2 linked regions of the Alloalcanivorax dieselolei B5 genome follow. The protein of the gene in region 1 binds, or shares a complex with, the protein of each later gene. Links are inferred from orthologs where the notes say so. Each region holds a gene or a part of one and is shown on either strand. Other genes may lie near its edges.

What was found.
Region 2: the proteins of accC (region 1) and accD are in contact, whole or in part, in a solved structure (PDB 8UXZ), measured with the Escherichia coli proteins. The link is inferred for Alloalcanivorax dieselolei B5 from one-to-one orthologs.

What each region holds. Positions count from the first base shown.
Region 1 is NC_018691.1:1,093,584-1,110,045, reverse strand. The notes cover bases 7,981-10,847. They hold accC (acetyl-CoA carboxylase biotin carboxylase subunit), read left to right. Parts: upstream 7,981-8,674; coding sequence 8,675-10,021; downstream 10,022-10,847. Other genes in these bases: B5T_RS05000 (methyltransferase), read right to left, coding at 10,844-10,847; B5T_RS05005 (BUD32 family EKC/KEOPS complex subunit), read right to left, coding at 10,064-10,726; accB (acetyl-CoA carboxylase biotin carboxyl carrier protein), read left to right, coding at 8,223-8,663; aroQ (type II 3-dehydroquinate dehydratase), read left to right, coding at 7,981-8,187. Outside these bases: B5T_RS05055 (uracil-xanthine permease family protein), read right to left, coding at 1-456; upp (uracil phosphoribosyltransferase), read right to left, coding at 479-1,105; ppa (inorganic diphosphatase), read left to right, coding at 1,346-1,876; B5T_RS05040 (AraC family transcriptional regulator), read right to left, coding at 1,934-2,965; B5T_RS05035 (metal-dependent hydrolase), read left to right, coding at 3,053-3,913; B5T_RS05030 (DUF2333 family protein), read right to left, coding at 4,126-5,118; protein-disulfide reductase DsbD, read left to right, coding at 5,494-7,404; more of aroQ, read left to right, coding at 7,735-7,980; more of B5T_RS05000, read right to left, coding at 10,848-11,410; prmA (50S ribosomal protein L11 methyltransferase), read left to right, coding at 11,543-12,427; B5T_RS04990 (zinc-ribbon and DUF3426 domain-containing protein), read left to right, coding at 12,510-13,595; tRNA dihydrouridine synthase DusB, read left to right, coding at 13,708-14,748; DNA-binding transcriptional regulator Fis, read left to right, coding at 14,793-15,074; purH (bifunctional phosphoribosylaminoimidazolecarboxamide formyltransferase/IMP cyclohydrolase), read left to right, coding at 15,238-16,462. UniProt on the Escherichia coli protein: This protein is a component of the acetyl coenzyme A carboxylase complex; first, biotin carboxylase catalyzes the carboxylation of the carrier protein and then the transcarboxylase transfers the carboxyl group to form malonyl-CoA.
Region 2 is NC_018691.1:2,923,248-2,937,863, reverse strand. Bases 11,750-14,616 are described here. They hold accD (acetyl-CoA carboxylase, carboxyltransferase subunit beta), read left to right. Parts: upstream 11,750-12,680; coding sequence 12,681-13,553; downstream 13,554-14,616. Other genes in these bases: B5T_RS12995 (bifunctional folylpolyglutamate synthase/dihydrofolate synthase), read left to right, coding at 13,550-14,616; trpA (tryptophan synthase subunit alpha), read left to right, coding at 11,810-12,613; trpB (tryptophan synthase subunit beta), read left to right, coding at 11,750-11,798. Outside these bases: leuC (3-isopropylmalate dehydratase large subunit), read left to right, coding at 1-982; leuD (3-isopropylmalate dehydratase small subunit), read left to right, coding at 989-1,642; leuB (3-isopropylmalate dehydrogenase), read left to right, coding at 1,669-2,745; asd (aspartate-semialdehyde dehydrogenase), read left to right, coding at 2,802-3,914; B5T_RS13030 (aspartate-semialdehyde dehydrogenase), read left to right, coding at 4,075-5,088; B5T_RS13025 (FimV/HubP family polar landmark protein), read left to right, coding at 5,617-8,721; tRNA pseudouridine(38-40) synthase TruA, read left to right, coding at 8,820-9,608; B5T_RS13015 (phosphoribosylanthranilate isomerase), read left to right, coding at 9,871-10,515; more of trpB, read left to right, coding at 10,587-11,749.

The sequences.
Region 1 (16,462 bases):
AAACAAGGTCTCCTGGCCGGTGCCGTCCATGCCCATGGCCATGTTCACCGCGGTGGGCGCCAGACTGAGGCCGATCACCATGATGATCGGCCCGGTCACCACCGGCGGCATCAGTACATGAAGAAAGCCCGGTCCGCGCCAGCGCACCAACGCCGCCAGCACCACATAGACCACGGCGGTGACCATCAGCGCCCCCATGGTGGCCGGCAGGCCCCAGGCCTGCACGCCGTGGGATATGGGCGCGATGAAGACAAAGGAGGAGGCCAGGAACACCGGCATCGAGAAGCCGGTGATGCATTGGAACAACAAGGTGCCAACCCCGGCGGTGAACAGCGCCACGCTCGGGTCCAGGCCGGTGAGCAATGGCATCAACACCAGTGCGCCGAAGGCAACGAACAACATTTGCGCACCCACCAGAACGGTGCGCGGCGCAAGGAAACCGGGAGTGGCGGACATGGAGGCTCCGTGACGTGATCGGTTAGCGGGTACCGAAAATACGGTCCCCGGCATCGCCCAGGCCCGGCACGATATAGCCGTCCTGGTTCAATCCCTCGTCCACCGAGGCGGTATAGATATCCACGTCCGGGTGGGCCCGCGCCACCTTTTGAATACCCTCCGGAGCCGCCACCAACACCAGCGCGCGGATCCGTTCACAGCCCGCCGCCTTCAGCATATCGATGGTGGCCATCAGCGAGCCGCCAGTGGCCAGCATCGGATCGATGATCAGGGCGGTGCGCTCATGAATGTCGTGGGCCAGCTTCTCGAAATAGGCCACCGGCTGCAGGGTTTCCTCATTGCGATACAGGCCCACCACGCTGACCTTGGCGCTGGGGATCAGTTCCAGCACGCCGTCGAGCATGCCGATCCCGGCACGCAGAATCGGCACCACGGTGACTTTTTTGCCCTTGATGCGCTGCACTTCCACCGATCCGGACCAGCCTTCCACCATGGCCGGCTCCAATTCCATATCGGCGGTGGCTTCATAGGTCAGCAAGACCGCCAATTCACTGGTGATCTGGCGGAAACTGCGGGTACTCAGTTTGTGCTGCCGCAGCAGTCCCAACTTGTGTTTCACCAGCGGATGGGCAACTTCTTTCACACTCATCGAATGGAGGCTCCGTTTTCAGCGCTTTGGGTACGATCAACATAAGCGGCTATTGTGTCCGCTTAGCCGCCGTGGAACAAACCCCAAGACCAGCAATGGCGGCCTTTTCCGCCTTTCGCCCGGTACTTTGACCGGATATGACGTCGGTACTTTTAGCTATTAGCCAGCGCCACTTCGCGGTTGCTATAATCCGCGCCCATTGCTGATTTGACCTCGAAACCTCGCTGAAAGGACCGATTCATGGATTTTACCAAGGTACCCGCCGGGAAAGAGATTCCCGAAGACATCTACGTGGCGATCGAAATCCCGGCCAATGCCGATCCGATCAAGTACGAGATCGACAAGGACAGCAACGCCGTCTTCGTCGACCGTTTCATGGCCACCCCGATGTTCTACCCGGCCAACTACGGCTACATCCCCAACACCCTGTCCGAGGACGGCGATCCCCTGGACGTGCTGGTGGTGACTCCGTACCCGGTGGTACCCGGCTCCGTGATCCGCTGCCGTCCGGTGGGCATTCTCAACATGACCGACGAAGCCGGTAAGGACGCCAAACTGGTGGCGGTGCCGCACAGCAAGCTGACCAAACTGTACGACAACATCAAAGACATCAATGACCTGCCCGAACTGCTGCTGGCCCAGATCAAGCACTTCTTTGAGCACTATAAGGAGCTGGAAGCGGGCAAGTGGGTGAAAGTGGACGGCTGGGACGGCGCCGAAGCCGCCAAGAAGGAAATCCTCAAGTCCGTGGACGCCTTCAACAAGAAATAAGCACCCGGATTCCGCGGCCGGTTCCCGGTCGCGGCACACCGTCCCTCTGTCCGGCACTCAATACCCCCGTTCCCGGAATTGTTTTGGCGTTTCCCCGCTCCAGCGCCGGAACGCCCGGGAAAAGTTCGCCACGTCGTTGTAGCCCAATGCATAGGCCACATCACTGACCCGCTGATGGCGATCCCTGAGCAGCGCCCGCGCCCGTTCGTAAAGCACTTCGTCCTGGACTTGCCGATAGCTTGCCCCCGCCTGCTGCAGATGCCGTTTCAGTGTCCGCGGCGATACCGCCATGCGTTCCGCCATGGCCGTCAGGTCCGGTAACGGCGCCGGCATATCACGCAACACCACCCTCACCCGCTCGGCCAGGGGCCCTTCCTGTTCCGATCGCCAGCGGTTGATCTCGGCCTCGCATTGTTCCCGCGCCAGTGCCGCGGTCTGCGGATCCGCCAACAGCGGCGCCACCGACAGCAGCGCTTGCGGCAAAACCAGTGCGTCCTCATCCTGATTGAAGCGTACCGGCACCGGCACTTCTCCCCTCAACGCCATGGCATGGGGTGGTGGCGGTTGCCGGAAGTGCAGCTCCGCCCCCTCCGGCACCGCTTCCAGCAGCTGTTCCAGCATGTGGATGAACCCCACCAGCATGGCTTCCACCACGAAGGCATGGATCCGTCCCGGGTCGGCATTGGCCACCAGCGGGAAAATCACCCGCCCCCCCTCCTCGCGCCGGTCCATGTGCCATAACGGCGCCCGCAGCCCCAGGTAGCGCCGCGCGGCATCGAGGCCATCACCGAGAGTGGCACTGGACAGCGCCAGCAACCCCACCGGACCATGCAGGGTAATGCGCATGGCCCGGGCATAGCGGAATCCCAGACCGGCGGAGCCGGCCATATCCAGGGCCTGTTCGGCGCAACGCTGGGCCTGCTCCAGCGGCACCCGGCTCTGCGGCGCCAGCAGCTGTTCACGGCTTTCGCCCACACCGCCCAGCAAAGCGGCAGGGTCCTTGCCCAGCCCTTTCATCACATCACACAACAGCACCACATAAATGCCGGGGATACCGGCATCAAACCAGGCACGGCCCAAAGTCACCACAGGTTGGCCCTCCACGACAAGACCCGTCACCGCTACTGGAGCATATTGACGGACAACCCACATTGGCAGAATCGCCAGGAGAGCCCGATGCGATTGTTTTCCCGTCGACGTACCGCATCACGCCAGCCGATCAAGGTGCGGCGCATGAACTTCGATTTCAAAGGTCTGGAGAAAGCCGGCTATTGGTATGGCGACGATCCGGTGGCCACCCATCTTTTGAACGTCCTCTCCATCACCTTCCCCGACGGCGAGCGCTTTTTCGTGGACGCGGTACGCGCCTTCCGCGACCGCGTCGACGACCCGCAACGGCAGAAGGACATCTCCGGCTTCATTGGCCAGGAGGCCATGCATTCCCTGGAGCACAAGGCCTTCAACGATCTGGTGGCGGGACAGGGTTACGATGTGCTGGTCGAACGCGCCCTGAACGTGACACAGAAGCTGCTGGCCGGCGCCCGCAAGCATTTACCGCCGGAGCGGCAATTGGCCGCCACCGCCGGCCTGGAACACATCACCGCGATCCTCGCCGACACCATTCTCGGCCACAAGGACGTGATCGAAAACATGGATCCCTCCGTGCGCCCCTTGTGGGTCTGGCACGCCATCGAGGAAACCGAGCACAAGGCCGTGGCCTTCGAGCTGTACCAGGATGTGGACGGCGACTACTGGCAGCGCCAGCGCGCCTTCCTGATCAGCACCGCCTATCTGATCACCTTCACCAGCTATTTCACCTGGCAGTTCCTCAAGCACGATGGTGTCCACCGGCAACCACTGACGCTGGCCAAGGGGCTGTGGCGTCTGTTCGGTTACCGTGGCGTGATCAGCTCCACCGTACCGGCCTGGTTCCGCTATCTGAGCCCGCGCTTCCATCCCTGGGACGACGACAACACCGATCTGGTGGCGCAATGGCGGGACACCCTGCCGGAGCCGGCGGTCAGTTCGGTGGCGTAAAGGCAATTGACAGTTGATAGTGGACAGTTGACAGCGAAAAGAAAAATGCGGTGATGCAAAGTTTGTTTGCGTATCAGCAAAGAGCAGAGAATTAATGTTTAGGAGTAGAGAGGCCGCACTCAAGTTTTGGGCGCGGCCTCTTTGCTTTCGGATCAACAGGTCGTGTCTCGCGCCGCTGTCAACTGTCCACTATCAACTGTCAACTGCTTTTTCTATCCCTCTTGCAGCAGCTTCCTCAAATCAATCAGGGAAGCGTTGGCGCGGGACAGGTAGTTGGCCATGACCAGGGAATGGTTGGCGAAGATGCCGAAGCCGGAGCCGTTCAGAACCATCGGGCTCCACAGGGTTTCCTGGGTGGCTTCCAGCTCACGTACCATCTGCCGGAAGCTGACCGTGGCGTTCTTCTTGCGCAGCACATCGGCGAAATCCACTTCCAGCGCGCGCATCAGTTGCACCAGCGCCCAGGACGCCCCTCTCGCTTCATAGAAAACATTATCGATTTTCAGCCACGGGGTTTTCACCATCCGTTCCTTGCTGTCCAACTGCGTCACCGGGGTATCGTCCTCGGTATCCAGAGTGGTGCGCCCGACGCTGCGGCTGAGATCCTGGCTGAGGGCGCCAAGCCGGTTCTGTACTTCATTGAGCCAGGAATTCAGGTTGTCGGCGCGGGCGTAGAATCGGCCATCGCCGCTACGCAGGCTTTCCAGATAACGCTCCAGCGCACGGATACCTCGGCGGTATTCGCTTTCCGTGGCGGGCATGGCCCAGCTTTGGGAGTCGAAGTTGAACTGCGGTTCGGCAATCGCCAGATTACGGTCTTCCTGACTCTGGGATTGGGAGCGGCTCATATCACGGCGCATCACCCGCACCATATCCCGTAACTGCACCAGCACCCCGAACTCCCAGGACGGCATGTTATCCAGCCACAGGCGATGCGGCAGAACATCGTTGCTCAGGTAGCCGCCCGGCTTGTCCAGCAGGGTACTGGCCACATTGATCACTTCCTGGGTCGTGACCTCTCCGGTTTTCGCATCGGCGAGCGCCCGCACTTCCTGGAGATCCGGCTCCCAGCTCCAGTACCAGCCGAGCAGTACATCCACCAGAAGCAGGATCACGATCAACCACAGGGCGCCTTTCCATATCCGGTTATTGGCCGGATCCAGCAACCGGTCGCCCATCTTCTGGGAGAACTTTTCATTACTCATCGGTGATCCCCACTCGCGTCCTGTCAGGCCGGCAGCGGCCTTTTCCATCATGTCGGAGCCCGGGCTCGGGACTCCACGGCATTGTGCGCCAATATAGCAGCCTTTGTCGCCAACGACAGGGCCCGTGCCGCCGGCGGCAGCGGTCTTTGCGTCCATTTCGGCATGGGGGCACAATGCGTTCTTCGCCGCCGCTCTTAAAGCCCCTTTAATCCGCAAGGCGCAGACTGGGAACCGATCCGCGCCGGCGGCCTCTATATCTACCCGGGGTATACAGAAAATGGATAGCGCCAGGGCCGCCGCCGGCAGGTCGGGGCCCCGCTCTTTATGTTTGGGGGAAACCGGGCCAGGGACAAAACCGGTTATCTGGAGAAATCGATGACACAACGCTTGCGTTCACTATTATCCCTTTTTGTGCTGGGGCTGCTCGCCGGTCCCGCGCTTGCGCTGTCTCTGGGCGGCAGCGGCGGATTGGGCAACGACCAGCCGCCCACGGTGGACGAAGCGATCCAGGTAATGGCGGATGCCGATTGGGACAAGCAGACGGTGCTGGTGGGCTTTGAACTGCTCGACGACGTCTATCTGTACCGCCAGCGCTTTGAGTTCATTCTCCGCGACACCAACGGCAACGTTCTCGATGACTTTTCCGCGTTCCAGATGCCCGCGGGCAAACCGAAGGTGGACCCCATATTCGGTGACGTCGAGGTGTTCTACCAGCGGCTGGAAGTGACGTTGCCGTTGCGCAGCGTGCCACTGGCCGATACCGAGTTGGAAGTGCGTTATCAGGGCTGCATCGAGGATTTGCTGTGCTACCCACCGGCCAGCAAGACCTTCGCCTTCGAGGAGCCCCGTCCCGGCAAGCCCGCCACGGCGCTGAACGCTGCCGCGCCGGCCACCGCGCCAACCGCCTCCGCAAGCGACGAGGGCTTTCTGGAGACGTTGTTTTCAGAGGACGCCAACGCCTTTAATCGCTGGATCTCCGGCCAGAGCCTGGGGCTGGTGATCGGGCTGTTCTTCGCCGGCGGTCTGCTGCTGGCGTTCACGCCCTGTGTGTTCCCGATGATTCCGATCCTCTCCGGTATCATCGCCGGTGAGCAACACCCCAGCGCCCGCCGTGGCTTCCTGCTCAGCAGCGCCTACGTGCTCGGCGTGGCGGTGCCCTACACCCTGGCGGGGCTGCTGGTGGCCCTGTTCGGGGCCGGACTGAATCTTCAGTTCCTGCTGCAACAGCCGGCCGCGATCATCACCAGTGTGGTGATCTTCGTACTGCTGGCACTGGCCATGTTCGGCCTTTACGAGTTGCAATTACCGGCGGCCCTGCGCGACCGGCTCAACCAGACCGGTCCGAAGCGCAAGGGGCTGGCCGGCGCCGCCCTGCTCGGCATGATCTCCGCCCTGGTGGTGTCACCCTGCGTCACCCCGATCCTCGCCGGCGCCCTGATCTATGTGGCCGGCAGCGGCGACGCCCTGACCGGTGCCGCCAGCCTGTTCGCACTGTCCATTGGCATGGGTGTGCCGTTGATTCTGTTCGGCACCGGTGGCGGCCATTTGCTGCCCCGGGCCGGCCTGTGGATGGAAGAGATCAAACGCTTCTTCGGCGTGGTCATGCTCGGCGTCGCCATTTGGCTGCTGGACCGCATCGTGCCGGCGCCGGTGACCCTGGCCCTGTACGGCCTGTTGCTGGCCATTTACGGCGTCCAGCTGGGCGCCCTGGAACCGGTGAAAGAAGGCGGCTCCCGTCTGCGACGGGGCCTTGCCCTGGTGCTGACGCTGTACGGGGTGATTTTGCTGATCGGCGCCGCCTCCGGCGCCCGCGACCCATGGCAACCGCTGGCCCACTGGCAGCAACCGGCGGCACCGGCCACCGCCACTTCCGGCACGGCGCAACCCGCCGCGACCACGGAAGACCACGGCCCCTGGCGCACCCTCACCGGTCAGGCGGCGCTGCGTCAGGCCCTGGCGGAGTCCTCCCGGGCCGGCCGGCCGGTGCTGGTGGACTTCTTCGCCGAGTGGTGCGTGGCCTGCAAGGTGCTGGAAGAAACCACGCTGAGCCATCCGGATGTGCTGACCACCATGAAGGGATTCGATCTTTATCGGGTGGATATCACCGACATCAACAGCGAAAACCAGGCGATCATGACCGAATACAACATCTTCGGTCTGCCCAGTCTGGTGTTCTTCAGCCCCGCTGGCGAGGAAGTCCCGGAATCCCGCGTGCTCGGCGAGATGAGACCGGAGCGCTTCATCCGCCATCTGGAACAGACCGTTTTGCCGGTCACATCGGGCTGATCCGGGGCCCCGGATGCTGGCACGCAACACGCAGGCACGCTTGCACGCCATGTTTGCCAGGCTGGTGTGAAACGGAAAGGTTGGATTGCTCGGGAAGGTAGTCATCGCTGGATCCGGCGATCAAACTTCGGGTTTAGCGTGCAAGCGTGTTGCGTGATTGCGTGATTGCGTGATTGCGTACAAGCGAATCGGTACATGTAACGAATAGTGTAAAGTTCTTTTTTCGCCGGGCGATTCCCCCTAGACTGCAAACTTCGGGAAAAGCCCCGGCCTGATGCCGTTTTTCCCTCCTGTTCACCGCAGATAACGACACATTCAGGGGTATCCATCTTGGCCACCATTCTGGTTCTGCACGGACCCAACCTGAATCTGCTCGGCCAGCGCGAGCCGGACAAATACGGTGCCACTAATTTGGCGGAAATCGACCAGGCCCTGCAGATCCGGGCCCGGAAGGCCGGCCATCATCTGCAGCATATGCAAAGCAATGCGGAATACGAGTTGATTGAGCGCATCCATGCCGCCCGCGGGGAAGGCGTCGACTTCATTCTGATCAACCCGGCCGCCTTCACTCACACCAGCGTGGCGCTGAGAGACGCTCTGCTGGCGGTGAGCATCCCGTTTATCGAGGTGCACCTTTCCAATATTCACCGGCGCGAAACCTTTCGCCATCACTCTTATTTCTCGGACATCGCCGAGGGAGTGATCTGTGGTCTCGGCGCCGACGGTTACCAATTGGCGCTGGACGCGACCATCCGCCGTCTGGGCACCGACGACGACATCTGACCTTTTAACATCAACAGCTCCCAACAGGACTGGACATGGATATTCGAAAAATCAAGAAATTGATCGAGCTGCTGGAAGAATCCGGAATCGAAGAACTGGAAATTCACGAGAACGAAGAATCCGTACGCATCACCCGGGGCGGCTGGCGCAACGCCGCGCCGGCCCCCGTCGCCCCGGTGGCGGCCGCTCCGGCAGCCCCGCAAGCCACTCCGGCGGCCGAGCCGGAACCGGCCTCCCCGGCCGGCCATCTGGTGCGTTCTCCCATGGTGGGCACGTTCTACCGGGCCTCCTCTCCCGGCGCCACCCCATTTGCCCAGGTGGGCCAGAAGGTCAACGCCGGCGACGTGCTGTGCATCGTCGAAGCGATGAAAATGATGAATCAGATCGAAGCGGACAAATCCGGCACTATTGATGCCATCCTGGTCGAGGACGGCGAACCGGTGGAATTCGACCAGCCGTTGTTCTCCATCGTTTAACGGAGGTCGAAATGCTGGAAAAAGTCGTCATTGCCAACCGCGGCGAGATCGCCCTGCGCGTGCTGCGCGCGTGCAAGGAAATGGGCATCCGTACCGTGGCGGTGTACTCCAAGGCGGACCGCGATCTGATGCACGTGCGTCTCGCCGATGAAGCGGTGTGTATCGGCCCGGCGCCGTCCACCGATTCCTATTTGAACATCCCCGCCATCATCAGCGCGGCGGAAGTGACCGACGCGGATGCCATTCACCCCGGTTACGGCTTCCTGGCGGAAAACGCCGACTTCGCCGAAAGCGTGGAACGTTCCGGCTTCACCTTCATCGGACCGCGCGCTGATACCATCCGCCTGATGGGCAACAAGGTGTCCGCCATCGAGGCGATGAAAAAAGCCGGCGTCCCCACCGTCCCCGGCTCCAATGGTCCGGTGGGTGATGACCCGGAAGCCACCCAGGCCATGGCCGAGCAGATTGGCTATCCGGTCATCATCAAGGCCGCCGCCGGCGGTGGCGGGCGTGGCATGCGCGTGGTGGAACATGCGGATCAATTGCTCAATGCGGTGACCCTGACCCGTTCCGAAGCGAAAAACGCTTTCGGCGATGCCACCGTGTACATGGAGAAATTCCTGCAGAAGCCACGCCATGTGGAGATTCAGGTGCTCTCCGACGGCGCCGGCCACGCCATACACCTCGGCGACCGGGACTGCTCCTTGCAGCGCCGTCACCAGAAGGTGGTGGAAGAGGCTCCGGCCCCCGACATTCCGGCTCACCTGAAGGAAGAAGTGGCCCAACGCTGCGTCAACGCCTGCAAGGAGATCAATTACCGGGGCGCCGGGACCTTTGAGTTCCTGTACGAGAACGAAGGCTTCTACTTCATCGAGATGAACACCCGCGTGCAGGTGGAACATCCGGTCAGTGAGATGATCACCGGCGTCGATATCGTCAAGGAACAGTTGCGTATCGCCGGCGGCGAAGGCCTGACATTGCAGCAGGAAGACATCACCTTCCTCGGTCACGCCATCGAGGTGCGGATCAATGCCGAGGATCCCAACACCTTCGTCCCGAGCCCCGGCAAGATCAGCTACTTCCATGCACCGGGCGGCAATGGGGTGCGGGTGGACTCTCACGTCTATGGCGGCTATACCGTACCGCCCTACTACGACTCACTGATCGGCAAGATCATCACCTGGGGCGAGAACCGCGACGTGGCGTTTGCCCGCATGCGTAACGCTCTGGACGAGATCGTGGTGGAAGGCATCAAGACCAACGTGGCCCTGCACCGGGACAAGATCTTCCGCGACACCGCGTTCAAGGAAGGCGGCGTGGATATCCACCACCTGGAAAAGAAACTGGGTAATCATTAAGACATCGCGGTCCTTTCTTTGTATGGAAAGGGCCGCGATGCCTCAGCCCAGCAAATGCCGGACCCGCTCCGCCACCTCGCCGATCTCATGGGACGGCAGGTCGGCGGCATCCCGGTAGCCCACCAGTAACGCCTCCACCAGATCATCGCGCAGATGCGGACGATCTTCCTCGCAACGCAGAAAGTGCAGCCAGTTACGGCGCCGGGCCCAACGAGACATGGACCAGGGCCGCACCCTCATATCCAGTACATCGATCAGGCCAATGCGCAGACCGTCGATGACGATGTTGCCCGGATGCACGGAACGGAAAAACACACCCAGCCGGTGCAGCCGGGCGATAAACACGCCCACCCGGTACATCAGTTGGGTGTCCACCTGCCCGCGAGCCAGCATCTGACGCAGCGTCAGGCCCGGCATCGGCTGGTACACCGCCACCGTATGCGGCTCACCGAGAATGCGGTGCAGGCTTTCCACCTCCAGGGTGGGGATGCGCAGTTGCGCCAGTTGCCGGGCATGGCGGGCGAAACGTACCGCCGCCGGGGACAACAATTCGCGATTGAAGAAACGCTTGCGCCGGAAGTATTTCAGGTAGCGACCGTCGCGCAGACGCAGCACCTTGATGCCGTGCCCGTCGCGCTCGACCACTTCTGAATGGCTGATCACGTCCTCCAACTGCTGACGACGGAGGGGATGAATCCGAATCATGGGAAAACGGCTCCTGAACCGCTTTAAAGGCGACCACCGCTAATGGGGGCGCAAATATGGGAAATCAATGATCGCGAACGATTATTTGCGATCACCTACGAGCCTTATTTACGAGCCTTATTTGCGAAAGAAGTGCGGCAGAATCGCCGGAGTGCGCGCCATATAATCCAGATAGCGATGGCCGTATCGCTCCAGCATACGTTGCTCTTCCCTGGGCAACTGCAGCAAGTAAACCATTGTAAAGGTCAAGGCCGCGGCGGGGCCAGCCAGCCAATTCTGTAACAGCAGCAATTGCGCCAGGGACCAGAGCAGCATGGCGGCGCAGGCGGGATGGCGTAGATAGCGATAAACACCGCTTTCCACCGGCCGTCGAGAGCAGCGGGCCAGATCCTCCTTGGCGCGCCAGAACAGCCAGACCGCGGCGCTGCCAAGCAGCAGCCCCAGCCAGGCCATCTCATCCATGAACACGATGTCGGCGAACTCGAACCAGGGCACCATCATATCCAGGAAAGGGATCACCACCATGGTGCAGAACATCATGCCGATCAGAATGATTTGCTCGAGATCCGGCGAGGGGCGCGTCAGCGCACGCGGACGCCGCAAACGCGGCATCGCGAACTGATACAGCAAGGCACTGGCGATTACCATCAGCACCAATATCAACTCGGCGGCATCTTCAGTCATAGGCAAGTCAGTCCGATAGACGAATCCGGATAGTACCCCTTAACGGCCGGTGGAAAAACCGTCACGCTCACGCCCGTCACGGAGAAACTTTATCCCGGCGCCGTTATACTGCCGCTTCTCCATGGAGGTGTCATGACCTGGCAACAACTACATCTGGCTTCCGACTCGCAACAGGCGGACGCCCTGCAAGACGCATTGGAAACCCTGGGCGCGGTGGCGGTGACCCTGACCGACGGCGCCGACCAACCGGTATTCGAACCGCCGCCCGGCGCACGGCCGCTGTGGCGGGCCACCGTGGTCACCGCCCTGTTCTCGGACCAGGACGACCTGGAAAAAGTTCTCCAACGTCTGGATGCGCTGGGCCTGACGCCCCAGGATCACCGTATCGAGCGGCTTGAGGATCAGGTCTGGGAGCGGGCCTGGATGGACGACTTTGCCCCGATGCGCTTCGGTGAACGGCTATGGATTGTGCCCACCTGGTGTGAGCCGCCGGATCCGGAGGCGGTCAACCTGCGTCTGGATCCGGGCCTGGCCTTTGGTACCGGCACCCATGAAACCACCGCGCTATGCCTGGAATGGCTGGAAGCGGCGCCGCTGGCCGGCAAACGCGTGTTGGATGTGGGCTGCGGTTCCGGCGTACTGTCCATCGCCGCGTTGCTGCTTGGCGCCGGGCAGGCCCTGGGCAATGACATCGATGAACAAGCCCTGCTGGCCAGCCGCACCAACGCTGAAGCCAACCGGGTGGCCGACCGGCTCGATCTGTGTCCGGCGGACGCCGTGCCGGCGGGTTTCCAGTGCGACGTTCTGGTCGCCAACATTCTGGCGGCACCGTTGATCGAGTTGGCACCGACACTGGCCAGCTATTGCAAACCGGGGGCGCTGCTGGCGTTATCGGGCATCCTCGCCGAGCAGGCCCAATCCGTGGCGCGGGCCTATCGGCCCTGGTTTGATCTGTCGCCGATCGAGCAGCGCGGAGACTGGGTAAGAGTGGACGGGGTTCGCAAGCTGTCCGCATAACAGTTGCGGCGAGGCACCATGATTCGGTAAAACTCCCTACACAGTCACTACACGAAAAATCCGACCCACGGATCGCCAGCGCATGACCGGCCCTTACAAGACCCGCTGCCCACACTGTGAGGCGCAATTCAAGATCAGCGACGAGCATCTGGCCCAGGCCAAGGGTGCGGTGCGGTGCGGCTCCTGCTTGCGGGTCTTTCAAGCCACTGAGCATTTTCTGGAAGGCCCGCCGCTGGTGCGGGAAGAAACGCGGCCACCAGCGGCGGACTGGTCAGCGGCACTGCCCGAGGAAGCACCGGCTCCGGCCGTTGATGACCATGCTCACGCCCGCGCGGAAGACAGCGGCCAATTGCAACTGAGCGACAGCTTCCTGTCCCTGGAAAAGGAAGACCCGGTCCCTGATCTGGATCTGGAGTTGGGCAACCATCCCCATGAACAAACCGATGAATCCTGGGCCGAGGCCCTGCTGCGGGAGCTGGAATCGGATCCCGAGCCGAAGCCGGAGCCAGTAGCCGCCGACGCCGCACCCGCAACGCCGGAACCCGACCGCGCCGAGGCGGAAGCGGCCATGGACGACGCCTTTGACTTTCTCAACGGCCCGGCCACCGCCCGTTCGGCGGCGCGCCGCGAACGGGATACCCCTCCCCGCCGTGGTCCGCTGGCGCTGCTCGGTTGGGCAACTGCTTCACTGGTGGCCCTGGCGGTGCTGGCCGGCCAGTATCTGATTTTCCATTTCGACACCCTGAGCCGGGACCCGCGCTGGCGTCCTGCTTTTGCCGAAGCCTGTGCGGTGGCCGGTTGCACCCTGCCGCCAAGGGTGGATGCCAACCGCCTGCGCGGCACCAATCTGGTAGTGCGCAGTCATCCACGGTTCGACAATGCCCTGGTGGTGGACGCTCTGCTGTTCAATGAGGCGTCCTGGCCGCAGCCGTTTCCGGAGCTGGAACTGACCTTTATTGACCTGCAAGGCAAACCGGTGGCCCGGCGGCGCTTCCATACCGACGAGTACCTGCGCGGGGAACTGGCCGGCGCCGAGACCATGCCGATCCGCACACCGGTACACGTTTCCCTGGAAATCGTCGACCCGGGGAGCAAGGCGGTCAGCTACCATCTGCGGCTGCTGCCGGCGGCGGAAACACCGGCGGCGCGGCTTTCCGATGCCCACTGACCCGCAGAACCCCGGCACCGGCCTTTTCTCCCGGCGCCGGTGCCTCTATGATTGGCGCCCCCATGCCGGAGTCTCCACCCGGTGAACCTGCTGCGTCCAACCGAGGACAATCATGCGCATCGGCCCCCACGCCCTGCCCAACCCGGTGATCCTGGCCCCCATGGCCGGCGTCACGGACCGTCCGTTCCGGCGGCTGTGCCGGGAACTGGGCGCCGGTCTGGTGGTGTCGGAAATGGTGACCTCGGACACCCGCCTCTGGCAGTCGGCCAAATCGTCGCGCCGTCTTGATCACAGCGGCGAGCCCGGCCCGATCTCGGTGCAGATCGCCGGCGCCGATCCGCGCATGATGGCGGAAGCCGCCCGCGCCAATGTGGACCTGGGCGCCCAGATCATCGACATCAATATGGGCTGTCCGGCGAAAAAGGTCTGCAAACGGGCCGCCGGTTCCGCTTTGCTGTCCGAGCCGGAACTGGTGGCACGGATTCTCCAATCGGTGGTGGCCGCCGTGCCGGTACCGGTCACTCTGAAAATCCGCACCGGCCCCACCCGCGACAACCGCAACGCGGTACTGATCGCCCGCATCGCCGAACAGTCCGGCATTCAGGCGCTGGCCATCCACGGCCGCACCCGCGCCGACCGCTTCAATGGCGAAGCGGAATTCGAAACTATTGGCGAGGTGGCACGCTCCGTGGAGATCCCGGTTATCGCCAACGGTGATATCGATTCCCCACAAAAAGCGCAACGGATACTGCAAAGCACTGGTGCCGGTGGTATCATGATCGGCCGCGCTGCTCAGGGTAACCCCTGGATATTCCAGGATACGGTGCATTACCTGGAGCACGGTCGTTTAGCCCCGGCGCCATCGGTGGAAGAAGTACGCGCTCGCGTGCTCGCTCATTTGAGTGACTTGCATGACTTCTACGGCACGTATTCCGGTGTGCGCATCGCTCGCAAACATCTGGGCTGGTACACCCAGAATCTGCCGGGCGGGGAGCATTTCCGGCGCGGATTCAACAACCTGGAAAAGGCCACCGACCAACGGCGGGCCATCAAGCAGTTTTTCCAACAGATCAGCGCCAGCAGTGACCGGTTGCGCATCGGTTGCTATGGCGGGGTGTCTGCCCGGAACAAAGACGGAGCATTGGCCGCATGACCCTTTCTTCCATGAAGACAGTCACTGCACGGACACTGACAGAAATGAACACCGCTGAATCGCGTAAACCGCATCTGACTCTCGCCCGCAGCGAAACCCACGATACACTGCGTAACTGCGTGCGACGGTCCATCACCGACTATTTCAATCAGCTGGATGGGGAAGCGGTCAGCGACCTGTACCAGATGGTGCTGGCGGAGATGGAAATCCCGCTGCTGGAAAAAGTCCTGGAATACACCCGTGGCAACCAGACCAAGGCCGCTGAGCTACTGGGCCTGAACCGCGGGACGCTGCGTAAGAAACTCAAGCAGTACGGTTTGCTGTAAGGATAACCCAGAATGCCGAGGGCAGTTCAGACTGCCCTTTTTTATTGAGTATCGCTAACACGCAACACGCTGGCACGCAACTGACAACCCCCGCTCCGCTCCACACCAGGCGTGCAAGCGTGTAGCGTGTCGGCGTGCAAGCGTCACCAAAGGTGACTCTCCCATGAGCAAGGTGGTAGAACGCGCGCTGATCAGCGTTTCCGATAAAACCGGTATTGTCGACTTCGCCCGGGCCCTGGCCGACCGGGGCGTGGAACTGCTCTCCACGGGCGGCACTTTCCGTGCCATCCAGGAGGCCGGCATCGCCGTTCGCGAAGTATCCGATTACACCGGCTTCCCGGAAATGATGGACGGACGGGTGAAGACCCTGCACCCCAAAGTGCACGGTGGCATCCTTGGCCGGCGCGGCCAGGATGATCAGGTCATGGCGGATAACGACATCCAGCCCATTGATCTGGTGGTGGTGAACCTCTACCCCTTCGAGCAGACCGTCGCCGACCCGGATTGCAGCCTGGAAGACGCCATCGAGAACATCGATATCGGCGGCCCCACCATGGTGCGCTCCGCGGCCAAGAACAATGCCCATGTGGGCATCGTCACCGACGCCGGCGACTATGGGCGGGTCCTGGAAGACATGAGCGCCAACAATGGCGCCCTGTCCGATGAATTGCGCTTCGATCTGGCGATCAAGGCGTTCGAGCACACCGCCGCCTACGACAGCGCCATCGCCAACTACTTTGGCCGCCGGGTCGGCAACGGCAGCGCGGACTTCCCGCGCACCATCAATCTGAATTTCGTCAAGGCCCAGGAAATGCGCTACGGCGAGAACCCCCATCAGAAGGCGGCGTTCTACACCGAGCGGCAACCTGCCCAGGCGTCCGTGGCCACCTCTCGCCAGTTGCAGGGCAAGGAACTGAGCTACAACAACATCGCCGATACCGATGCCGCGCTGGAATGCGTCAAGTCGTTCACCAAGCCGGCCTGCGTGATCGTCAAGCACGCCAACCCGTGCGGCGTGTCGGTGAGCCTGGACGGCATTGGCAAGGCTTATGAGCTGGCGTTCCAGACCGATCCGGAATCCGCCTTCGGCGGCATCATCGCGTTCAACCGTGAACTGGACGCGGACACCGCCAGGGCGATCGTCGACCGTCAGTTCGTGGAAGTGATCATCGCACCGAAGGTCAGCCAGGAAGCCCTGGCGGTCACCGGCGCCAAGAAAAACGTTCGCGTGCTGGAATGCGGCGAGATCAGCGGAGCTCTTAACAACCCCGCCACGGGCGCTCTCGCCGGACTGGACTACAAGCGGGTCAACGGTGGCCTGCTGGTGCAGGACCGGGACGTCGGCATGATCACCGAGGGCGATCTGAAAGTGGTCACCAAGCGGGCGC
Region 2 (14,616 bases), 1.8 Mb from region 1 along the record:
TCACGGTATCGGCACCAGTGAGGTGGAGCATGTGCTTGCCACCCAGACGCTGGTGGCCAAGAAGATGAAGAACATGCAGGTGAAGGTGGAGGGCGACCTCGGCCCCGGTGTCACCGCCAAGGACGTGGTGCTGCACATCATCGGCGTGATCGGCACCGCCGGCGGCAACGGCCACGCCATCGAATTCGCCGGCAGCGCCATCCGCTCGCTGAGCCTGGAAGGCCGCATGACGGTCTGCAACATGGCCATCGAGGCCGGCGCCCGTGCCGGCATGGTGGCGGTGGACGACACCACCGTCGATTACGTCAAGGGCCGTCCGATGGCGCCGACCGGTGAACAATGGGCACAGGCGGAAGCCTACTGGCGCACCCTGGTGTCCGATGACGACGCCGAATTCGATACCGTGGTGGAGATCGACGCCGCCGACATTCGCCCGCAGGTCTCCTGGGGCACCAGCCCGGAAATGGTGGTGGCGGTGGATGCCAGCCTGCCGGATCCGCAGGCGGAAAACGACGAAGTGAAACGCTCCGGTATGTTGCGCGCCTACGAGTACATGGGCCTCAAGCCGGGCATCAAGGTCGGTGACATTCCCGTGGACCGGGTGTTCATCGGCTCCTGTACCAACTCGCGGATCGAGGATTTGCGCGCCGCCGCCGATGTGGCCAGGGGACGCAAGAAAGCGGATTCGGTGAAGCAGGTACTGGTGGTGCCGGGCTCCGGTCTGGTGAAGAAGCAGGCGGAACAGGAAGGCCTCGACAAGGTCTTCATCGAAGCCGGCTTCGAGTGGCGCGAGCCCGGTTGCTCCATGTGTCTGGCGATGAATCCGGACCGTCTGCAACCCGGTGAGCACTGCGCCTCCACCTCCAACCGGAACTTCGAGGGCCGGCAGGGCAACGGCGGCCGCACCCATCTGGTGAGCCCGGCCATGGCCGCCGCCGCCGCGGTGGCCGGTCATTTCGTCGACGTGCGGGAATTGGGGTAAGCGATCATGGAAAAATTCGTCAAGCATGAAGGGTTGGTGGCGCCGTTGGATCGCGCCAACGTGGACACCGACCAGATCATTCCGAAGCAGTTTCTCAAATCGATCAAGCGCACCGGCTTCGGGCCGAACCTGTTCGATGAGTGGCGTTATCTGGACGAGGGCTACCCGGGCCAGGACAATGACGCGCGGCCGAAGAACCCGGATTTCGTCTTGAATCAGCCGGTTTATCAGGGTGCCACGGTGCTGCTGGCCCGCCGCAACTTCGGTTGCGGCTCCAGCCGTGAGCACGCGCCCTGGGCGTTGATGGATTTCGGTTTTCGCGCGGTGATCGCGCCGAGCTTCGCCGATATCTTCTACAACAACTGTTTCAAGAACGGCCTGTTGCCCATCGTGCTCTCCGAGGCGCAGATGGAAGAACTGTTTCAGGCCGAGGCGGCCAATCCCGGACTGCGTCTGACCGTGGACCTGGAAGCCCAGCAGGTGCGCACGCCGGACGGCAAGGCCTACGATTTCGACATCGATGAGTTCCGCAAACACTGCCTGCTCAACGGCCTCGACGAGATCGGCCTGACCCTGCAGGAAGCGGACACCATTCGTGCCTACGAGGAACGCCGCCGGGCCCGCGAGCCCTGGGTGTTCGCCGAGCACGCGAACCACTGATCAGGACAACACCACGGAAGCGAACCATGAGCCACATTCTGATTCTGCCGGGTGACGGCATCGGCCCGGAAATCGTCCAGGAAGCGGTGCGCGTACTGCGTGCCGCCGAGCAGCGTTTCGGCCTCGACATCAGCCTGGACGAGGCGCCGGTGGGCGGCGCCGCCTACGATTTGCACGGCGATCCGCTGCCGCAGTCCACGCTGGACAAGGCACGCGCCGCCGACGCCATTCTGTTCGGTTCCATCGGCGGTCCCAAGTGGGACACCATCGAACGGGACAAGCGCCCCGAGCGTGGCCTGCTGCGGCTGCGCTCCTCGCTGGGCCTGTTCGCCAATCTGCGCCCGGCGATTCTGTTCCCGCAACTGGCGGACGCCTCCTCGCTGAAACCGGAAGTGGTGTCGGGCCTGGATATTCTCATCGTCCGTGAACTGACCGGCGGCATCTATTTCGGCCAGCCGCGCGGTATCCGTGAGGAGAACGGCGAGCGGGTCGGCTTCAACACCGACGTTTATTCCGAATCGGAAATGCGCCGTATCGCCAAGGTGGCGTTCGAACTGGCCGGCCAGCGCAACAACAAGGTCTGCTCGGTGGACAAGGCCAATGTGCTGGAAGTCACCGAGCTGTGGAAAGAGGTGGTCACCGACGCCGCCAAGGACTACCCGAATATCGAACTTTCCCATATGTACGTGGACAACGCCGCCATGCAACTGGTGCGCGCGCCGAAACAGTTCGACGTGATCGTCACCGGCAACCTGTTCGGTGACATCCTCTCCGATGAAGCCGCCATGCTCACCGGCTCCATCGGCATGCTGCCCTCCGCGTCCCTGGACGAAAACCGCAAGGGCCTGTACGAACCCTGCCACGGCTCGGCGCCGGATATCGCCGGCCAGGGCATCGCCAACCCGCTGGCCACCATCATGTCGCTGGCCATGCTGATGCGCTACAGTCTGGAGCGCGGCGACGTGGCGGATGCGATCCAGGCCGCGGTGGAGCAGGTTCTCGACCAGGGGCTGCGTACCGCGGATATTTACACCGAGGGCACGCGCAAAGTGAGCACCGAGGAAATGGGCGCCGCCGTGGCCGAAGCACTGGCTCGCGGTTGATCGGCGCCTGAACCCATAGATTAAGAAGGGGCAACCCCTTCGGGAGACAAGTCTCAATGAAGAAAGTCGGTTTTATCGGCTGGCGTGGCATGGTCGGTTCCGTATTGATGGACCGCATGCGTGAGGAAAACGATTTCCAGGACATCGAACCGGTGTTCTTCTCCACCTCCCAGGTGGGCCAGGCCGGCCCGGATGTGGGCAAGGAAATTCCGGCGCTGGGCGACGCCAAAAGCGTCGATGAGCTGAAAAAACTGGACGTCATCGTCACCTGCCAGGGCGGCGACTACACCAATGAGGTGTATCCCAAACTGCGCGAAGCCGGCTGGCAGGGTTACTGGATCGACGCCGCCTCCGCGCTGCGCATGCAGGACAACAGCGTCATCGTGCTGGACCCGGTGAACCGCAAGGTGATCGACCAGGCGCTGGACAACGGCGTCAAGGATTACGTCGGCGGCAACTGCACCGTGAGCCTGATGCTGATGGCCCTGGGCGGTTTGTTCAACGCCGGTCTGGTGGAGTGGGCCAGCGCCCAGACCTACCAGGCGGCCTCCGGCGCCGGCGCCCAGAACATGCGCGAGCTGATCGCGCAGATGGGCACCATCCACGGTGCCGTGGCGGACAAACTGGCGGACCCGGCCAGTGCCATTCTCGACATTGATCGTCAGGTGGCGGACACCATGCGTTCCAGCGATCTGCCGCAACAGCATTTCGGCGCGCCGCTGGCCGGCTCGTTGCTGCCGTGGATCGACAAGGAAATGGAAAACGGCCAGAGCAAGGAAGAATGGAAAGCCCAGGCCGAGACCAACAAGATCCTCGGGCGCGGCGACCAACCGATCCCGCTGGACGGCACCTGTGTGCGCATCGGTGCCATGCGCTGCCACGCCCAGGCGCTGACCGTCAAACTGACCAGGGATGTGCCGCTGGACGAAGTCCATGCGCTGCTCAGCGAAGCCAACGATTGGGTGAAAGTGGTGCCCAACGAGAAAGAGGCGACGCTGCGTGATCTGACGCCGACGGCGGTAACCGGCACCTTGACCGTTCCGGTGGGGCGCCTGCGCAAGCTGAACATGGGCGGCGAATACCTCAACGCCTTCACCGTCGGTGATCAGTTGCTGTGGGGCGCCGCCGAGCCGCTGCGCCGCATGCTGCGGATTCTGCTGGAAAGATAAATATCGCTGGCACGCTTGCACGCCGGCACGCTGGCACGCTAAAACCCGGGGGGCGTTGCACGACCCTCATGAGCCGGGTTTGGCGTGTTGGCGTGCCGGCGTGTTGCGTGTAAGCGCTGTTCCCAACCATGGGACGGCAGTCGTCCTGGAGGAAAATGCAATGTCGATGGAACCCGGATTGGCGGTGGTTGGTGCCACCGGCCTGGTGGGCGATGCCCTGCTGGAGCAACTGGCGCAGCACAAGGTGCCTTACGGAGAGCTGTTCCTGCTGGCCTCCGAAGAGAGCGAAGGCAAGTCGTTGCGGGTGGGCGGCCGTTCGCTGACGGTGCAGCGGCTGGATGGCTTCGACTTCTCCCGCGTGGCGCTGGTGGTGTTCGCCGCCGGCGCCGCGGTGTCCCAGGAATGGGCGCCGCGCGCGGTGGATGCCGGAGCCATGGTCCTGGACCTGTCGCCGGCGTTTCGCTACGAGCCGGACGTGCCGTTGCTGGTGGCCGGGGTCAACGACGAACAGATTCCCGCCGCCCGCGAGCGTAACCTGGCCGCCGCCGCCGACGCCGCCACCGTGCAACTGATGTTGGCGTTGAAGCCGCTGATGGCGATCTCCGAATTGCAGCGGGTCACGGTGACCCAGTTGCAAGCCGCCTCCTCCTCGGGGCGCAATGGCGTGGAGCGTCTGGCCCGCCAGAGCGCGCGTTTGCTCAATGGCATGGAGGCCAGCGAAGGCGCGGAACCGCAATACGCCTTCAATCTGCTGCCTACCGTCGGGCGTCCGCAGGACAACGGCTATACCAGCGAGGAATTGAAACTGATGCTGGAAGCCCGGCGGGTGCTCGGACGCCCGGACCTGGCCGTGGATGTCAGCTGTGTGCAGGTGCCGGTGTTCCACGGCCTTTCTCAGGTGGTGGTGGTGCGTGGCAGCTTGCCCATCGGCTTGGCTCAGGCACAGGCCTGCTGGGACGAGGCGCCGGGTCTGGCCCAGGATGACGGCGGTGAGGGCGATGGTGCCTCCCCGGTGCGGCAGGTGAAGGAAGAGCCGCTGGTGCGGCTGGCCCGCGCCCGGGAAGACGTGGACGGGCAGGGCGAACTGAGCTTCTGGACCGTGGCCGATAACATCAAGGCCGGCGCCGCCCGCAATGCCGTCCTGCTGGTGGAGCAACTGCTCGCCGGAGCGTGAGCCCGCATGCACACCATTCGCTGCCAAGGCGGCTTCCCACGGACCAGACCACTCAGCCCCTGTAGGAGCCAGCCCTGCTGGCGAATGAGGGCCCGGCAAAAGATTCGCCAGCAGGGCTGGCTCCTACAAAGGCCTTGTAGCGACGTGTATGCGGGCCAGAGGCAATTCGCGGGCAAAGGAAGTGCTTACCCCCTCGACAACCCCCATCCCACCAGAATAAAGTCGTAGCTCTCGGGCCGCCCTGACGGCTCGGGATGGGGGCGTTTCAATTCACGGTTGGGCGCGCATTTTTCCGAAAAAACCATGAAAAATGCGCACTTACTAGCAATATGTGACGCAGTTTCTAGGTTTATACCCCGTCGTCGGGCACAATCGAATGCGGACTTTCTGACCAGAGCGTCTCAGAATAAGGTTTGTTTTCTCTGGATTGTTCCAGACCTTATTCCGAGACTCGCGGAAAGAAATCCGCAGCGTGCCTGCCGGCTCAGAGGGCGGGGAATACAGAATAAGTAACTGGGGTTCAACCACATGCTCCGAAAATTTGGCATAGGGTTTGTCGCGCTGGCGGCGATGACGCCGGGGCTTGCGGCTGCTCTGGGGGTGGGGGAATACGAGCTTAACTCCTATCTGAACCAGCCGCTGGAGATGGACGTCGTCCTGCATGAAACCGGACGGCTGTCGACAGAGGAAATCGTGGTCAATCTGGCCCCGCAAGCGGAATTCGACACCGCCGGGGTGGAGCGCGGCTATTTCCTCAATGATTTGACTTTCGAGGTGACCTTCACCGGCGAGGGCGACGGGGTGCTGCACATCCGTTCCCGCCAGCCGGTGCGTGAGCCCTATCTCAACTTCCTGGTGGAAATCCTCTGGCCCACCGGCCGTCTGGTGCGCGAATACACCGTATTGCTGGATCCGCCCAGCTACGATGCCGGTGGTGAGGCGGTCAGTGCCGCCCAGGTTCAACCGGCGCCGGTGCCGGTTCTGCCGCAAGCGGAGCCGAAGACGGAACCGGCACCGCCCGCGCCGGAGCCCGAAGCCCTGGCGCCCGCCGTCAGTGACCAGGAGACGGAAGGAGAACCAGGAGACGAGACGGAAACCGCCGCCGAGCCGGTGGCCGAATCCGCGGAACCGAAGCCGGAACCGGAGCAAGCGGAAGCGGACTCGGACCAGGGCGGCACCGCCAGCGGCGCGACACCGGGGCGTGGCACTCTGAACGAAAGCAATGACCGCTACCGGGTGCGCTCGTCCGATACCCTGTGGCGCATCGCCGCTGATCACCGCCCCGGCGGCGGGGTCTCCGTCCAGCAGATGATGATGGCGATTCAGGAGATGAACCCGGAAGCCTTCATCGACGGCAACATCAATCTGGTGCGGGAAGGCGCGGTGCTGCGGCTGCCCAGCGAACGTCAGGCGGCGGCGATCGCCAGCAGCGAAGCCATGCGGCGGGTAGCCGATCAGACCAGCGAATGGCGCCAGCGGCGGGCGGCTAGCACCAATGCGGAGGAAACGCTGGCGGCGGCGCAACTGGATGCCACCGAGCAAAGCGATGCCGCGCCAGTGGAGCAGGAAGACGATGGTGGCCGGGTCACGCTGGTGGCGCCGGATGCCACCGCCGCCGCCCGTGACGGTGATGGCACTGGCGATGATGGCGAGGCGGCCACCGCCGCGCTGCAGAACGAACTGGCTATCCGTGACGAGAATCTGGACCGGCTGAGCCGGGAAAACAATGAGCTGCGCAGCCGCATCGATGAGCTTGACGAGCAACTGGGCACCAGTGGCGAAATGCTGCGTCTGCAAAACGAGAAGATCGCGGCGCTTCAGGAGGCCTTGCGGCAGCTTCGGGAAGGCGAGGGCGATGGCAATGTGGATGAGGCATTGCTCGCGCCTGCGCGGATAACCCCCGCGGAGATAACCCCTGAGCAACGGGCCCCGGGAGAGCCGGCGTCAGCGGAAACAGAGGACCCGGCGGCGGCCACCTCGCCGCCGGCCGACTCCGCCGCCATGGACTCTTCTACTATGGACTCTTCTACTATGGAGAGGCCCGACGGCGCCGCCGAGGCCGCGCCGAAACCTCTGTCCCAACCGGCAAGCGGCGCTGACAGTGCCGCTTCCGTGCGTCCGCTGCCGCCGGCAACCGAGCCCGCCGCCCCGGCGTCCTCCGGCTGGCTGGACTGGGTGATGCGCAATCTGCTGTATCTGGGGGCCGCCGTGGCGGCGCTGTTGCTGCTTCTGCTGCTGGCATTGCGCCGCCGCCAGGGCGGCAAGGGTGACCCGGAGGAGGACGCTTTGCCGCCATTGATGCCGCTGACGGATGACGGCGACAACGAAGACCAAGGGCCGTCCGGGCAGGACCCGATGGTGGCGCGGACCGGCGCCGGCGACGTCGATGAAGAGGATGAATCCCGTACCGCCGCGGCCGCCAGTCAGGATCCGCTGGAAGAGGTGGAAGTCTATGTGGCCTATGGCCGCTACCCGCAGGCGGCGGATTTCCTCCGTAATGAAATCAATCAGGCGCCGGGCCGTAACGATTTGAAAGTGCGGCTGCTGGAAGTGCTCAACGAGATGGGGGATCAGGCGGCGTTCCGGCAGCAGGCGGCGCTGTACGCCGGCACCGCGGTGGAACTGGACCGAGCCATCGAACGGCTGGGCGGTGGCGGGCAGGCCGGCACGGACGAGTCCGCCCCGTTATCCCTGGACGATCTGGAACTGGATCTGGCCGGTGATTTCAGCGCGCCGGCCCCGTCGGAGCACGATCAGCACGGGGCAGGGGAAGAGGACCCGCTCAATCTGGATGACTTCGAGTTCAGTCTGGACGATGACAAGGCGCCGCCGAGCGAGGCCGATGACGACGAACCGGTGCTGATCGACGACGACCCGGAAGAGGCCTTGGCCCTGGACGAGGAGCCGTTGACCCATTCCACGCTGACGGTCCGGGACGATACCCCGGTGAGTTCGGATGGCCTGGATCTGGATGATCTGGATTTTTCTTCCGGCGCGGATGACACCGACGACAGCGATGACATCGAGGGCCTGGAGCTGGACTCGACGCCGGTGGACGCCGTTCGGGAGGAACCGGTGGCCGGGACGACGCCTTCAGGATCGGACTCGCTGGAGTTCCAACTGGACGACCTGGAACTGGAATGGGACGGCGACAAGGCCGAGCCCGCTGCCGAGTCGGTCCCTGCGCCGGCCTCCGAACTGGAGAGCGACGACCAGGGCGAAGTGGGCATTGAGGATCAGGGGGATGACACCTTCGAATTCTCCCTGGATGGCCTGGATCTGGACGATGCCGGTGCCGATGAAACTCCGGAGGAGGCGATCGAACTGACCGAGCCGGCGGCCGCCGAGGCCGGCACGGAGGCGTTCGGGGACCAGGCCTTCGAGGCTCCGGCGCCTGCTGAACCGCCGGCCAGCGAAGTTCAGGAACCGGCCGCGCCGGTGGCCGCCGACGAGGACGATGATTTCGACTTCCTGGCGGAAACCGATGAGAACGCCACCAAGCTGGATCTGGCCCGCGCCTACATCGAGATGGGGGACATGGAAGGCGCCCGGGATATCCTTAACGAGGTGATCAGCGAAGGCAGTGACAGCCAGCGGGACGATGCCCGCCAGTTGCTGGAGCGCGTCGAGTAAGGCGTATTACGTGTAAGCGAAAACGCCGTTCTGTAAAAAAAGGGGGCGATGCCGTAAGGTATCGCCCCTTCCTTTTGGCGTGAAAAAACAGGCCCATCATGACCCGGATCGCGTTGGCGGTGGAATACGATGGCAGCCGTTTCCATGGGTGGCAGACCCAGGCGGACGGCGTACGCACGGTGCAGTGGCACCTGGAGCAGGCCCTGTCGCGGGTGGCGGATCATCCGGTGACGCTGATCTGTGCCGGCCGCACCGATACCGGTGTGCATGCTACCGGCCAGGTGTGCCATTTCGATTCAAACGCCAATCGCGACATGAAGGCCTGGGTCATGGGCGGCAACCGCTTTTTGCCCGACGACGTGGCGATTCGCTGGGCGGTGCCGGTGAGCGACGACTTTCACGCCCGTTTCAGTGCCTTCCGGCGCTGCTATCGCTACGTGATTTACAATGCCGGCGCGCCGCCGGCGCTGTTCCGCCGTCAGGTCACCTGGAACCACCGGCCGCTGGATGTGCAGCGGATGGCCGATGCCGCCCGGGCGCTGCTGGGGACCCATGACTTCACCTCCTACCGTTGTGTGCATTGCCAGGCCAAGTCGCCGATCAAGACGCTGCACCGGCTGGACATTCAGCAGCGCGGCCGGATGATCATCCTGGAAGTGGAGGCCAATGCCTTCCTGATGCATATGGTGCGCAACATCGCTGGCGTGCTGATGGCCATTGGCGCCGGTCACCAACCGGTGGAATGGGCCGCCGAGGTGTTGGCCGCCCGTGATCGCCGCGAAGGCGGTGTCACCGCGCCGCCCTACGGACTGTATCTGGTGGATATCGGTTATCCGGACGAGTTTGAATTGCCGAAGGAGCCGTTGGGGCCGCTCTGGTTGGAGTAGGCCAGGGAAGGTACGCTGGCGCTGGCGTGCCAGGTCTGCCTACGAAGCCGCTGTAGGAGCTTGCCTGCAAGCGAATATCCCACGCGGAAGGGCCGATTCGCCAGCAAGGCTAACTCCTACAGCGGCTTCGTAGTTCGGAAGTGTTGAATGGCATGTTCGCGTGCCAGACCCGCGCCGCTTTGCTAACATGGACGGTCCCCGCGGGGCAGGTGGCGTCGCCTGTGGCGCTGTCCTTCGGCCCGCGTTTCCTGATAGGATTTCGATGAGCACACCTCGGGTTAAAATCTGCGGAATTACCCGTCCGGAAGACGCGGTACAGGCCGCCCGCGCTGGCGCCGATGCCATCGGCCTGGTGTTTTATCCATCCAGTCCCCGTTACGTGGATCCGCGACGTGCCGCGCGCATTCTCGCCGCGCTGCCGCCGTTCGTGACCACGGTGGGCCTGTTCGTCAACGCCGACGCCGGGCTGGTGCGCGAGTACCTGCGTGAGCTGCCCCTGGACATGCTGCAGTTCCACGGTGACGAGACGCCGGAATACGGCGCCGCTTTCCAGCGTCCCTGGATCAAGGCCCTGCGCATGCGTGACGGCGCCGACCCGGCCGGGGTGGCACGCGAGTACGCCGCCGCCGGCGCCCGCGGGTTATTGGTGGACAGCTATGTGCCGGGCACCCCCGGCGGTACCGGCGAACGCTTCGACTGGGGCCTGCTGCCTCGGGAATCGGCGTTGCCGTTAATCCTGGCCGGTGGTTTGACACCGGCCAACGTGGCCGAGGCCGTGCGCCAGGTACGCCCCTGGGGGGTGGACGTGAGCGGCGGCGTGGAGGTGCGGGCCGTGACCGGCGCCACCCTCGGCGGTATCAAGGACCGCCACGCGGTGCGGGCCTTTTTGCGCGCGGCCAAGGCCTAGCCCTTGGATCGGGCCCTTCGAGCCCGGCGCGACAATCCTGACAGTACGCTATCCCAGACGAGGAGCATGAGGTGACTGAACGTCCTGATTACAAGGCATTCCCCGACCAGCGGGGCCACTTCGGGCAATTCGGCGGACGGTTCGTCTCCGAAACCCTGATGGCCGCTTTGGACGAACTGGAAACCATGTACCGGCGTCTCAAGGATGACCCCCAATTCCAGGCCGATTTCGATTACGACCTGGCCCACTACGTGGGGCGTCCTTCGCCGTTGTATCTGGCGGAACGCTGGAGCGAACAGCTCGGCGGCGCCCGCGTCTGGCTCAAGCGTGAGGATCTCAATCACACCGGCGCGCACAAGGTGAACAACACCATCGGCCAGGCCTTGCTGGCCAAACACATGGGCAAGAAGCGGGTGATCGCGGAAACCGGTGCCGGTCAGCACGGGGTTGCTTCCGCCACCGTGGCCGCCCGGCTGGGGCTGGAGTGTCACGTGTTCATGGGCGAGGAAGACATTCGCCGGCAGCGGCTCAACGTCTACCGCATGAAACTGCTCGGCGCCGACGTGATTCCGGTGACCTCCGGCTCACGCACCCTCAAGGACGCCATGAACGAAGCCATGCGCGACTGGGTCACCAACGTGGACGACACCTTCTACATCATCGGCACCGTGGCCGGGCCGCACCCGTACCCGATGCTGGTGCGGGACTTCCAGTCGGTGATCGGCCGCGAGGCCCGTGAGCAGAGTTTGAAACAGGCCGGCAAGCTGCCGGACGCGCTGGTCGCCTGTGTCGGCGGCGGCTCCAACGCCATTGGCCTGTTCCACCCGTTCCTGGAGGACGAGGGCGTGGCCATGTACGGCGTGGAAGCCGCCGGTGATGGCGTCGACACCGGCCGCCACGCGGCGCCGCTTACCGCCGGGCGCCCCGGTGTGCTGCACGGCAACCGCACCTATTTGATGGAAGACGAGAACGGCCAGATCATCGAGACCCACTCGGTGTCCGCCGGTCTGGATTATCCGGGGGTCGGCCCCGAGCATTCCTGGCTCAAGGACATCGGCCGGGTCAATTACGTGGCCGCCGACGACCAGGAAGCGCTGGCCGCGTTCCGCGAGCTGACCCGGGTGGAGGGCATCATGCCGGCGCTGGAATCCGCCCACGCGCTGGCCTATGCGCGCAAGCTGGCGCCCACCATGAGCGCGGACCAGAATCTCATCGTCAATCTGTCCGGACGGGGTGACAAGGATATCCTGACCGTGGCCGACATCGACGGCATCGAGTTTTGAGGGGGAATGCCATGAGCCGTATTCAAGCCTGTTTCGAACAACTGAACACGAGCGGCCGCAAGGCGCTGATTCCCTATATCACCGCCGGTGATCCCAACCAGGCCGTGACCGTGCCGGTGATGCACGCGATGGTGGAGGCGGGAGCCGACATCATCGAGCTGGGGGTGCCGTTCTCCGACCCCATGGCCGACGGCCCGGTGATCCAGAAAGCCTGTGAGCGGGCACTGGAGGCCGGCACCAGCCTGCGCGACGTGCTCGCCATGGTCGCCGATTTCCGCCGCCAGGACGATCGCACTCCGGTGGTACTGATGGGCTATCTGAACCCGGTGGAAGCCATGGGTTACCAGACCTTCGCCGATGCCTGCGTCAGCGCCGGCGTGGACGGGGTGCTGCTGGTGGACCTGCCGCCGGAGGAATGCGAGGACATCGCGCCGCAATTTCGCCAGCGCGGTGTCGATCTGATCTTCCTGGTGGCGCCGACCACCACCGATGAGCGCATCCGTCGCATCGGCGAGGCGGCCAGCGGTTATCTTTACTATGTCTCCCTGAAGGGCGTCACCGGCGCCGCCACCCTCAATGTGGAGGAAGTGGCGTCGCGGGTTGAAACAATTCGCAACCTTGCCCAATTGCCCATTGGGGTAGGCTTTGGTATCAAAGACGCGGCATCGGCCCGGGCTGTCAGCCGGGTCGCCGATGGCGTGGTGGTGGGCAGCGCGCTGGTCAACCAGATCGCCGCCAACGCGCAACGCCCCGAAGCCATCGCACCGGCGGTGGCGGCCGTGCTTGCCGACATGCGCTCCGCCATGGACGAATAAGCCGGTGCCGTACTCGCTTGGAGATAAGCGGGTCCCATAAAGCGGGTCAAATACAAGGGTCTAGGTAATGAGCAACAACTGGCTGGAAAAGATTTTGCCCGCGGTTCGCCGGCCGCAGGAAAACCGTCGCAACAGCGTACCCGAAGGTCTGTGGCGCAAGTGCCCACGCTGTGACAGCGCTTTGTACCGGCCGGAGCTGGAGCGCAACCTGGATGTGTGCCCCAAGTGCGAACACCATATGCGCATCGGGGCCCGCAAACGCCTGAAGCTGTTCCTGGATGAAGGCGTCACCTCCGAGATCGGTGTGGAACTGGCGCCGGAGGACCGGCTCAAGTTCAGGGACTCGAAGAAGTACAAGGACCGCCTCACCGGCGCGCAGAAGGACACCGGCGAGAAAGACGCGCTGGTGGTGCTCAAAGGCAAACTGCATGGCCTGCCGCTGGTGGCCTGTGCCTTTGAATTCAAATTCATGGGCGGCTCCATGGGCTCGGTGGTGGGTGAGCGCTTCGTGCGCGCGGTGGAAGTGTGCCTGGAACAGCGGTTGCCGTTGGTTTGCTTCGCCGCCAGTGGTGGCGCGCGCATGCAGGAAGGTTTGTTCTCGCTGATGCAGATGGCCAAGACCTCCGCCGCCCTGGAGCGTTTGCGTGAAGCCGGGTTGCCGTTCATCTCGGTGCTCACCGATCCGGTCTATGGCGGCGTGTCCGCCTCCCTGGCCATGCTGGGTGACATCAACGTGGCCGAACCCAACGCCCTGATCGGCTTCGCCGGTCCGCGGGTGATCGAGCAGACCGTGCGGCAAAAGCTGCCGGAAGGCTTCCAGCGCAGCGAGTTCCTGCTGGAGCACGGCGCCATCGACATGATCGTGCCGCGTCTGCAAATGCGCGACACTCTGCACCGTCTTCTCGCCAACATGACCCGGGCGCCGCTGTCCACGCAATGAGCGACCTTCAACACTGGCTCGAACGTATCGAGCGGCTCCACCCCAGCGAAATCGAGCTGGGGCTGGAGCGTTTGCGCCGCGTCGCCGGAGATCTGGGCGTGCGCACCCTGCCGATGCCGGTGATCACCGTGGCCGGCACCAACGGCAAGGGCTCGGTGGTGCGCCTGCTTACCGCCATGGCGGAGGCCGCCGGGCTGCGCTGCTGTGTTTATACCTCTCCCCATTTGCTGCGTTTCAACGAACGCATCCGGCTGCCCGATGGCCCCGCCTCGGACCAGGCGCTTTGCCAGGCTTTCGCGGCGGTGGAGCAGGGGCGCGGCGATACCGCGCTGACCTATTTCGAGTTCACCACTCTGGCCGGGCTGTGGCTGTTCCAGCGCAGTGACGCCGACCTGTGCATCCTTGAAGTCGGCCTGGGCGGACGGTTGGACGCGGTCAACCTGATCGACGCCGATGTGGCGGTGGTCACCTCGGTGGGGCTGGATCATCTGGACTGGCTCGGCGACAGCCGCGAAGCGATTCTGCGGGAAAAAATCGGCATCGGCCGGGCCGGCCGGCCGCTGGTCTATGGTGAAGCGGCGTCGCCTTCTAATCTGGACTCGGAACTGGCGGCGCTGGCGGCCTTGCCGCTAAGGGCAGGGCGGGAGTTCACGCTGGGCGACGGCGAAGTGGCCGTGCGGGCTGGCGATGAGCAACGCCGCTACCGGATACCAGAGCCGGCGCGTCTGGGCGATGACAATCTGGCCACCGCGATCCAGGCCCTTGCCGCCGCGGGTTTGGCGCCGGCCCGGCATATTCCCGCCCAGGTGGTGGATACCGGGCTTACCGGTCGTTGCGACCGGCGCCGTTTCAACGGCATCGATTGCATCCTTGATGTCGGTCATAACCTGGAAGCGCTGACCCGGCTGCGGCGGCGGTTGCTGGCCTGTGCCGGCCGCCGCCGGCTGGTGCTGGGCATGATGGCGGACAAACCGGTGGAGCAGGTGGTGGCGCTGTTCGCCGCCGAGCCGCTGGAATGGTATTTGTGCCGGCCGGATCTGCCCCGCGCCGCCACCGTGGAACG